DNA from 2 places in the Pseudomonas lurida genome. Region 2 is predicted to be linked to the other one. Evidence: predicted binding sites of a transcription regulator. Region 2 holds the regulator's gene; the other holds the start of a gene.

Region 1 (4,817 bases), 3.8 Mb from region 2:
ATCGAGGGAGGTCAGGTAGCCTTGACTGATCATGCTGATGTCTCGCTCGCGCAGCACAACGTCTTCGAAACCGATGATGCCGGTGCGTTTGAGCGGGCGGGCAACCACCACCACATCGCGGAACAGCTTGACCTGGGCCGGCACGAACACCGTCCAGGGCGAGGCGCCATCACAGCGTACCTTGACCGTCACGCGGCCGATGGGCTGGGCGGGGCTTTCCAGGGTGGCTGTCAATTCCTTGTCGCACATCGGCATGCGCAGGCGCGGGTCCAACTGGTTGACCTGGATTTCATAACGCCCCGGCGTCTGGGTGGTTGCCAGATAATCTTCTACAGTGAACTCAAGAAAGCCTTGGGTGACGCCGATAAGTAGATCAGGCAAGGTGACGTTGTCTGCACGGGCCGTGGCGCCCAGGCCGAAGGCAAGCAGCGCCAGCGGTGCGCAGAGCAATCTGCACAACCGGGTCAGGTGAAGGCGTCGGGAAACTGTCGTTTTAATATCCATAAATCAATAAATAGCAAAGCTCGTGCCGTTTAGTGTTGGGTGCGCGTCGCACCCTCAAAGGTTTTAGCGTAGGAGTCTGGGCATGGCAGGAGTAATGGATTCAGTAAACCAGCGCACACAGCTGGTAGGGCAGAATCGCCTGGAGTTGTTGCTTTTTCGCCTGGATGGCAAGCAGCTATATGGCATCAACGTGTTCAAGGTGCGGGAAGTGCTGCAATGCCCCAAGCTGACGATCATGCCCAAGTCCAGTCCGGTGGTGTGTGGCGTAGCCAACATCCGTGGCGCGACGATCCCGATTCTTGACCTGGCCCTGGCCACCGGTTCGGCGGGTTTGCAGGACCGCGAGAACCCGTTCGTCATCATTACCGAGTACAACACCAAGACCCAGGGTTTCCTGGTGCGCTCGGTGGAGCGCATCGTCAATATGAACTGGGAAGAGATCCATCCGCCGCCCAAGGGCACCGGTCGCGATCACTACCTCACGGCAGTGACGCGGGTCGATAACCAGTTGGTGGAAATCATCGACGTGGAGAAGATCCTCGCCGAAGTGGCGCCGACCTCGGAATCGATTTCCGTGGGTGTGGTGGACGCCGAGACCGCGCACAAGGCGATTTCCCTGCGGGTATTGACGGTCGATGACTCCTCGGTGGCGCGTAAGCAGGTGACCCGTTGCCTGCAAACCGTTGGCGTGGAAGTCGTGGCCCTCAACGATGGTCGCCAGGCGTTGGACTACCTGCGCAAACTGGTGGACGAGGGCAAGAAGCCGGAAGAAGAATTCTTGATGATGATCTCCGACATCGAGATGCCGGAAATGGATGGCTACACCCTCACGGCCGAGATTCGCAACGACCCACGCATGCAAAAGTTGCATATCATCCTGCATACTTCGTTGTCGGGTGTATTCAATCAGGCGATGGTCAAGAAGGTCGGTGCCGATGACTTCCTGGCCAAATTCCGTCCTGATGACCTCGCATCCCGGGTAGTCGACCGGATCAAGGCAGCAGATCACGGCTAGGGGCATTTCCCCTGGCGGTCACACGATTTAAGAGGCGGTATCATTGTCTACGGGTAATTTGGATTTCGAACAGTTCCGGGTCTTCCTGGAAAAAGCCTGTGGCATATTGCTCGGTGAAAACAAGCAGTACCTGGTATCCAGCCGTCTCAACAAACTGATGGAGCAGCAGGGCATCAAGTCGTTGGGCGAGCTGGTCCAGCGTATGCAGGGACAGCCGCGCAGCGGGCTCAAGGAGATGGTGGTCGATGCCATGACCACCAACGAAACCCTGTGGTTTCGCGACACCTACCCCTTTGAAGTGCTCAAGAACAAAGTGCTGCCGGAAGCCATCAAGGCCAGCCCGGGCCAGCGCCTGCGCATCTGGTCGGCCGCCTGCTCTTCGGGGCAGGAGCCGTACTCGATCTCGATGTCCATCGATGAGTTCGAGCGGACCAACATGGGCCAGTTGAAGGCTGGGGCGCAAATCGTGGCCACCGACCTGTCTGGCACCATGCTGACCAACTGCAAGACCGGCGAGTACGACAGCCTGGCCCTGGGCCGTGGTTTGTCCCAGGAACGCCTGCAACGCTACTTCGACCCGAAAGGGGCGGGGCGTTGGGCGGTCAAGGCGCCGATCAAGAACCGCGTGGAATTCCGCTCGTTCAACCTGCTCGACAGCTACGCCAGCCTGGGCAAGTTCGACATGGTGTTCTGCCGCAACGTGCTGATCTACTTCTCGGCCGAAGTGAAGAAAGACATCCTGTTGCGCATCCACGGCACGCTCAAGCGCGGTGGCTATCTGTTCCTGGGTGCTTCCGAAGCGCTGAACGGCCTGCCGGACCATTACCAGATGGTGCAGTGCAGCCCGGGGATCATCTACCAGGCCAAGTAAAACCTACACGGTCAACAATGTGGGAGCGGGCTTGCTCGCGAATGCCTCCTGTCAGTCTGAGACACGTTGACTGATCCAGCGTATTCGCGAGCAAGTCCGCTCCCACATTTGTTTTGCGGCAATCCTCCTGAAAGCGGCAACTCCCCATTGCCGCTTTACTGGCGCCACGCGGAAACCCCTTGCCGCTTTTCTGGCATTGCCGCCGGTAACTCCCTGCGAAACCCTTGATATACGGGCCTCCGCCAGATTGGCATGTACCTTGCTATAACCCAGTTAACGAAAAGCAGGTCAGCCCTTAAAGGTCACCCCCATGAGCATCAGCTTCGATAAAGCGCTCGGTATCCACGAACAAGCCCTGGGCTTCCGCGCCCAGCGTGCCGAAGTCCTGGCCAACAACATTGCCAACGCCGATACCCCGAACTACAAGGCTCGGGACCTGGACTTCTCCGCCGTGCTCGCCGCGCAGCAGGACAAGACCAAGAACGGCACCTTCGCCTTGAACATGACCAACAGCCGTCATATCGAAGCGCAAGGCCTGAGCAGTGGTGACGAGTCGTTGCTGTATCGCACGCCGATGCAGCCGTCGATCGACCAGAACACTGTCGACGCCCAGCTGGAGCAATCGGCCTACGCCGAGAACTCGGTGAACTTTCAAGCCAGCTTCACCCTGCTTAACAGCAAATTCAAAGGGCTGATGTCAGCCCTGCGTGGAGAGTAAGCCATGTCCCTGTCCAGTGTTTTCAATATTGCCGGCAGTGGCATGAGCGCGCAGACCACGCGCTTGAACACCGTCGCCAGTAACATCGCCAACGCCGAGACCGTGTCTTCGAGCATTGACCAGACCTACCGCGCCCGTCACCCGGTGTTCGCCACCATGTTCCAGGGTGGCCAGAGCGGCGGCAGCGATTCGCTGTTCCAGGACCAAGGCGCAGCCGGCTCCGGCGTGCAGGTGCTCGGTGTGGTTGAAGACCAGAGCAATCTGGAAGCCCGCTACGAGCCTAACCACCCTGCGGCGAACGAAAAAGGCTACGTCTACTACCCGAACGTCAACGTGGTCGAGGAAATGGCTGACATGATCTCTGCCAGCCGCTCGTTCCAGACCAACGCGGAAATGATGAATACCGCCAAAACCATGATGCAAAAGGTCCTGACCCTGGGTCAGTGATAAGGGGCGCCAAATAATGGCCATCGTTGATACGTCAAACAACACGGCAGTCCAGGACCTTTTCAACTCCAAGGTCAAGACCGCGACAGATAACAGCAGCGTCGGCGACGCAGCCAAGTCTGCGACGGGTAACCAGTCGCTGGGCAAGGACGCGTTCCTGCAACTGCTGGTGACCCAGCTGAAGAACCAGAACCCGCTGTCGCCGCAAGACAACGGCGCGTTCGTGGCCCAGCTGGCGCAGTTCAGCAGCCTGGAAGGCATCAACACCCTGAACGACTCGGTGAATGCGATCTCCAGCAACTTCAGCTCGTCGCAGGCACTGCAGGCGTCGTCGCTGGTAGGCCGCTCGATCATCATCCAGACCGACAAGGCCATGGTTGATACCAGCAAGAGCATGACCGGTTCGGTGGATGTCACAGCGGCGACCGGCAACGTCTCCGTCAAGATCACCGACAAAGACGGCAACGTGGTGCGCACCATCGAAATGGGCGCCCAGAGCGCCGGCACCCAGAGCTTTATCTGGGATGGCAAGAACGACAAGGGCGAAGTGGCTCCTGCGGGCACCTACACCTTCAATGCCACCACCAAGAACGACAAGGGCGACTCCGTTGCCCTGGCCACTTCGCTGCCAGCGACGGTAACGAGCGTGACCCTGAGCAAGACCGGCGGCGAAATGCTGCTGAACCTGGCTGGCGGCATGGGCAGCGTCAAGCTGTCGCAAATTCAGACTATCGGTACATAGAGCCGGCTAAACACGGCAGAGGGAGAGAAACATGTCTTTTAACATCGGCCTTAGCGGCCTCTATGCGGCCAACAAACAACTGGACGTGACCGGCAACAACATCGCCAACGTCGCGACCACAGGCTTCAAGTCGTCCCGTGCGGAATTCGCGGACATCTACGCAGCCTCCAAACTGGGCACCGGCCAGAACAGCATCGGTAACGGTGTGAACCTGGCGGCCGTGTCCCAGCAGTTCACCCAAGGTGACGTCAACGGCAGCGGCGGCATCCTGGACATGGCGATCCAGGGCGGCGGCTTCTTCGTCCAGAAGGGCAGCGATGGTTCGCTGGAATACACCCGCAGCGGTGCCTTCCGTGCCGACAAAGACGGCTACATCACCAACAACACCGGCACCTCGCGCCTGCAAGGCTACGCAGCAGACGCTGACGGCAAGATCATCAAGGGCGGCCTGGTCGACCTGCAGCTGAACCTGTCGAACCTGCCGCCCAAGGCCTCCACCAAAGTGGATTCCACCAGTAAC
Region 2 (4,817 bases):
TACTTCGAACAGAAGCAGTCTGCTACCGATACCGGCCCCATGAAGGGCTACGGCAAGACCATCCAGTACCACGCCCAGCAGAACCGCATTGTCCTGATCGACCAGGCGAAGGTACTCAGCCCCGATGGCAACTCTACGGAAGGTGAGAAAATCACCTATGACACCGTGAAACAGGTTGCCAACGCCGGCCGCGCGACTGGCAGCAAGCTCAGCGCGCCGCGCCCACGCATCGATATGGTTATCCAGCCGAAGAAGAAGGCCGAGTAATGGCAACCCTGAAAGCCCAGCATCTGGCCAAGGCCTATAAAAGCCGTCAGGTCGTGCGCGACGTCAGCCTGTCGATCGACAGCGGCCAGATCGTCGGCTTGCTCGGCCCCAACGGCGCCGGCAAGACCACCTGTTTCTACATGATCGTCGGCCTGGTCCAGGCGGATCAGGGCCGCGTACTGATCGACGATCTGGACGTGAGCCACCAGCCGATGCACGGCCGCGCCCGCGCCGGTATCGGCTATCTCCCGCAGGAGGCGTCCATCTTCCGCAAACTGTCGGTCGCCGATAACATCATGGCCATCCTCGAGACCCGCAAGGAGCTCGACCGAGACGGCCGCCGCAAGGAGCTGGAAAGCCTGCTGCAGGAGTTTCACATCAACCATATCCGCGACAACCTCGGCATGAGCCTGTCCGGTGGTGAGCGTCGCCGTGTGGAAATCGCCCGCGCCCTGGCCACTGCGCCCAAGTTCATCCTGCTGGACGAACCGTTTGCCGGCGTCGACCCGATCTCGGTGGGCGACATCAAGCAGATCATCCATCACCTCAAGGCCAAGGGCATTGGCGTGCTGATCACTGACCACAACGTCCGTGAGACCCTCGATATCTGCGAGACCGCTTATATCGTCAACGATGGCCAGCTAATCGCCGAAGGTGATTCCGCCACGATCCTGGCCAACGAACTGGTCAAGGAAGTGTACCTGGGTCACGAGTTCCGCCTGTAAACACCGTGGTGTCACGGCCGTTCGCCAAGGTGCGCGGGAGTCAATGAAAACCTCCGGATTTTTATTGTTACCGCGCTCTAGGCAAAGCCCCCGACATCAGGCATATAATTTGCTTATGTTTGGCGCTCACGCGCCCTGTCGTGGATGGCGCATTGCGCCGGCGAATAAGGTGTTAAGCCCCTGCCATGAAACCATCGCTAGTCCTGAGAATGGGCCAGCAGCTGACGATGACACCGCAGCTGCAACAGGCCATCCGCCTGCTCCAATTGTCGACCCTGGACCTGCAACAGGAAATCCAGGAGGCCCTGGAGTCCAATCCGATGCTCGAACGCCAGGAAGAAGGCGACGACTTCGATAACGCAGACCCGCTGGCCGATAACATCGAGCAAAAACCCAATTCCGACGTGCAGGAACCCTCCTACCAGGAATCCGCCCCTACGGTGGACAACCTCGAGGAAGGCGAATGGAACGAACGCATCCCCAACGAGCTTCCGGTCGACACCGCCTGGGAAGACGTCTACCAGACCAGCGCCAGCAGCCTGCCCAGCAGTGACGATGACGAGTGGGACTTCACCACCCGCACCTCCGCCGGCGAGAGCTTGCAGAGCCACCTGCTGTGGCAACTGAACCTTGCGCCGATGTCGGACACCGATCGCCTGATCGCCGTGACCCTGATCGACTGCATCAATAACCAGGGTTATCTAGACGAGACGCTTGAAGAGATTCTTGAAGCCTTCGACCCTGAACTGGATATCGAGCTGGACGAGATCGAAGCCGTCCTGCACCGCATCCAGCAGTTCGAACCTGCCGGTATCGGCGCGCGCTCCCTCAGCGAATGCCTGCTGCTGCAATTGCGCCAACTGCCAGCCAAGACCCCTTGGCTCGCCGAGGCCCAGCGCCTGGTCACCGATTACATCGACCTGTTGGGCAGCCGCGACTACAGCCAGTTGATGCGCCGCATGAAGCTCAAGGAAGACGACCTGCGCCAGGTCATCGAGCTGGTGCAGAGCCTCAACCCGCGTCCCGGCTCACAAATCGAGTCCAGCGAAGCCGAATACGTGGTTCCGGATGTGATCGTACGCAAGGACAACGAGCGCTGGCTGGTAGAGCTGAACCAGGAATCGGTGCCGCGCCTGCGGGTCAACCCGCAATACGCCGGCTTTGTGCGTCGCGCCGACACCAGCGCCGATAACACCTTCATGCGCAACCAATTGCAGGAAGCCCGCTGGTTCATCAAGAGCCTGCAAAGCCGCAACGAAACCCTGATGAAAGTGGCCACCCAGATCGTCGAGCACCAGCGCGGCTTCCTGGAGTACGGCGACGAAGCGATGAAGCCGCTGGTACTGCATGACATCGCCGAAGCGGTAGGCATGCATGAGTCGACCATTTCGCGGGTGACCACGCAGAAATTCATGCATACCCCACGGGGCATTTATGAACTGAAATACTTTTTCTCCAGCCATGTCAGCACCTCAGAAGGCGGTGAATGCTCGTCCACGGCGATCCGCGCGATCATCAAAAAACTGGTTGCCGCGGAAAATCAGAAAAAGCCATTGAGTGACAGTAAGATCGCTGGTTTACTGGAGGCACAAGGCATTCAGGTCGCCCGTCGAACCGTCGCCAAGTACCGCGAGTCCCTCGGGATCGCGCCTTCCAGCGAGCGTAAGCGTTTGATGTGACGGGCGGGCCACAGCGTTCCAGTGGCAGGTATTCCTACCTGCCGCTTTATGCACTGGCAACGAAGGAGAAGCTGTATGCAAGTCAACATCAGTGGACACCATGTAGAAGTCACCCCTCCACTACGCGACTATGTCGAGCTGAAGCTGAGGAAGCTTGAGGGACATTTCGACAAGATCACCAACGTGCAGGTCATCATGAAGGTCGACAAGCTTCAGCAGAAAATTGAAGCGACCCTCCAGATACCCGGTGGTGAAGTGGTCGCCAATGCCGAACATGAAGACATGTATGCATCAATCGACTTGCTCACAGACAAGCTTGACCGCCAACTTAAAAAGCATAAGGAAAAGAATCTGAGCCTGCTTCAGGGCACAGGTCGTTAACTCTCCCCCCATGATCCGACTTGAAACCATCCTGACCCCCGGCCGTTCCCTCGTGAACGCGCCGGGCGGCAGCAAGAAGAAAGCCCTTGAGCAAATTGCCAACCTGATCAGCCGCGAAGTGCCTGAACTGGAAATGCAAGATGTCTACGAGGCTCTGATTGCCCGTGAAAAACTCGGTTCCACCGGTTTTGGCAACGGCATCGCCATTCCCCACTGCCGCCTCAAAGGCTGCGAGACCCCAGTCAGCGCCCTGCTTCACCTGGACGCTCCCATCGATTTCGACGCTATCGACGGTGCCCCGGTCGACCTGCTGTTTGTACTGCTGGTCCCGCAGGCTGCCACCGATGCGCACCTGGAACTGCTTCGGCAGATCGCCAGCATGCTCGACCGCAAGGAAGTACGCGACAAACTGCGCAGTGCCAACAGCAACGAGGCGCTGTACCAGGTTGTCCTGGATGAACAGAACGGGCAGTAATCATGCGTTTGATCATCGTCAGCGGCCGCTCCGGCTCGGGTAAAAGCACCGCCCTCAACGTTCTTGAGGACAGCGGTTTCTATTGCATTGATAACCTGCCCGCCGGCCTGCTGCCGGAATTGGCGGAACGCGCGTTGATCCACACTGAACTGGCGCAACCCCTGGTCGCCGTATCGATTGATGCCCGCAACTTGCCCAGCCACCTTGAGCGATTCCCGCAATTGCTAGAGGAAGTGCGGGCCAAGCACATCCATTGCGACGTGCTGTACCTGGATGCCGACGAGGAGACGCTGCTCAAGCGTTTCTCCGAAACCCGCCGGCGCCACCCCCTCAGCAGCCCTCACCGCTCCCTGGCCGAAGCCATCGAGGACGAGACCACGCTGCTGGGGCCGATCATTGACCTCGCCGACCTCAAGATCAACACCACCAGCCTCAACCTGTATCAATTGCGCGACGCCATCAAGCTGCGCCTGCTGAACCAGCCGGAGCCAGGCACGGCGTTTCTCGTGGAGTCGTTTGGCTTCAAGCGGGGCATGCCGGTCGATGCCGACCTGGTGTTTGACGTGCGCTGCCTGCCCAACCCGTATTGGAAGCCGGAACTGCGCGATCAGTCCGGGCTGGATCAGCCCGTGGCCGATTACCTGGCTGCGCAACCGGATGTCGAGGAAATGTTCCAGGACATTTCCAGCTACTTGCTCAAATGGTTGCCACGCTTTGCTGCAAGCAACCGGGCCTATGTGACCATTGCCATCGGCTGCACCGGCGGTCACCACCGCTCCGTCTACCTGACCGAGCGCCTGGGCCAGGTGCTGCAACAAACCCTCAAGAATGTCCAGGTCCGCCACCGCGACCTTAGCTGAAAGGAACACCTCCGCGATGCCCGCTCTGGAAATTGAAATCATCAACAAGTTGGGCTTGCACGCCCGGGCATCTGCCAAATTCGTTGGCGTTGCCGGGCAGTTCCCTTGCCAGATCCGCGCCGGGCGCACACCAGAATCGATGGTCGACGGCAAAAGCATCATGGCCATGATGATGCTGGCCGCCGGCAAGGGCACCAAGATTCACTTGAAGACCGAAGGTGAGCAAGAGCAGGAAGCGATGGATGCCCTGGTGGCGTTGATCAACAACTACTTCGACGAAGGTGAATAACCCCCTTTAGGAGCCCGGCTCGCCGGCAGTGGCGTCGCCAAGTCCGCAAGTCTCGGGATTGAACGCCGGCGAGCCGACTCCTACAAGGGAGCGGCTGTTACCCCAGGGCCGTGTCCATCACCATCATTAAGCAGAACCCGA

What was found. The regulator sigma-54, encoded in region 2, starts transcription at its own class of promoters, with help from an activator protein. The targets are predictions, from matches to a motif close to ANTGGCATNNANNTTGCTNT.
Region 1: the regulator sigma-54 is predicted to act here: its motif matches at 2,637-2,656, upstream of flgB (flagellar basal body rod protein FlgB).

What each region holds. Positions count from the first base shown of each region.
Region 1 is NZ_PDJB01000001.1:4,826,862-4,831,678, reverse strand. Features, by position in the region: gene flgA (flagellar basal body P-ring formation chaperone FlgA) at 1-504, opposite strand, end outside; gene ATH90_RS21860 (chemotaxis protein CheV) at 587-1,519, shown strand; gene cheR (protein-glutamate O-methyltransferase CheR) at 1,563-2,390, shown strand; gene flgB (flagellar basal body rod protein FlgB) at 2,701-3,108, shown strand; gene flgC (flagellar basal body rod protein FlgC) at 3,112-3,555, shown strand; gene flgD (flagellar hook assembly protein FlgD) at 3,572-4,297, shown strand; gene flgE (flagellar hook protein FlgE) at 4,329-4,817, shown strand, end outside.
Region 2 is NZ_PDJB01000001.1:1,039,332-1,044,148, reverse strand. Features, by position in the region: gene lptA (lipopolysaccharide transport periplasmic protein LptA) at 1-267, shown strand, start outside; gene lptB (LPS export ABC transporter ATP-binding protein) at 267-992, shown strand; gene ATH90_RS04665 (RNA polymerase factor sigma-54) at 1,178-2,671, shown strand; gene hpf (ribosome hibernation-promoting factor, HPF/YfiA family) at 2,747-3,052, shown strand; gene ptsN (PTS IIA-like nitrogen regulatory protein PtsN) at 3,063-3,527, shown strand; gene rapZ (RNase adapter RapZ) at 3,530-4,387, shown strand; gene ATH90_RS04645 (HPr family phosphocarrier protein) at 4,404-4,676, shown strand; gene ATH90_RS04640 (ZIP family metal transporter) at 4,774-4,817, opposite strand, start outside.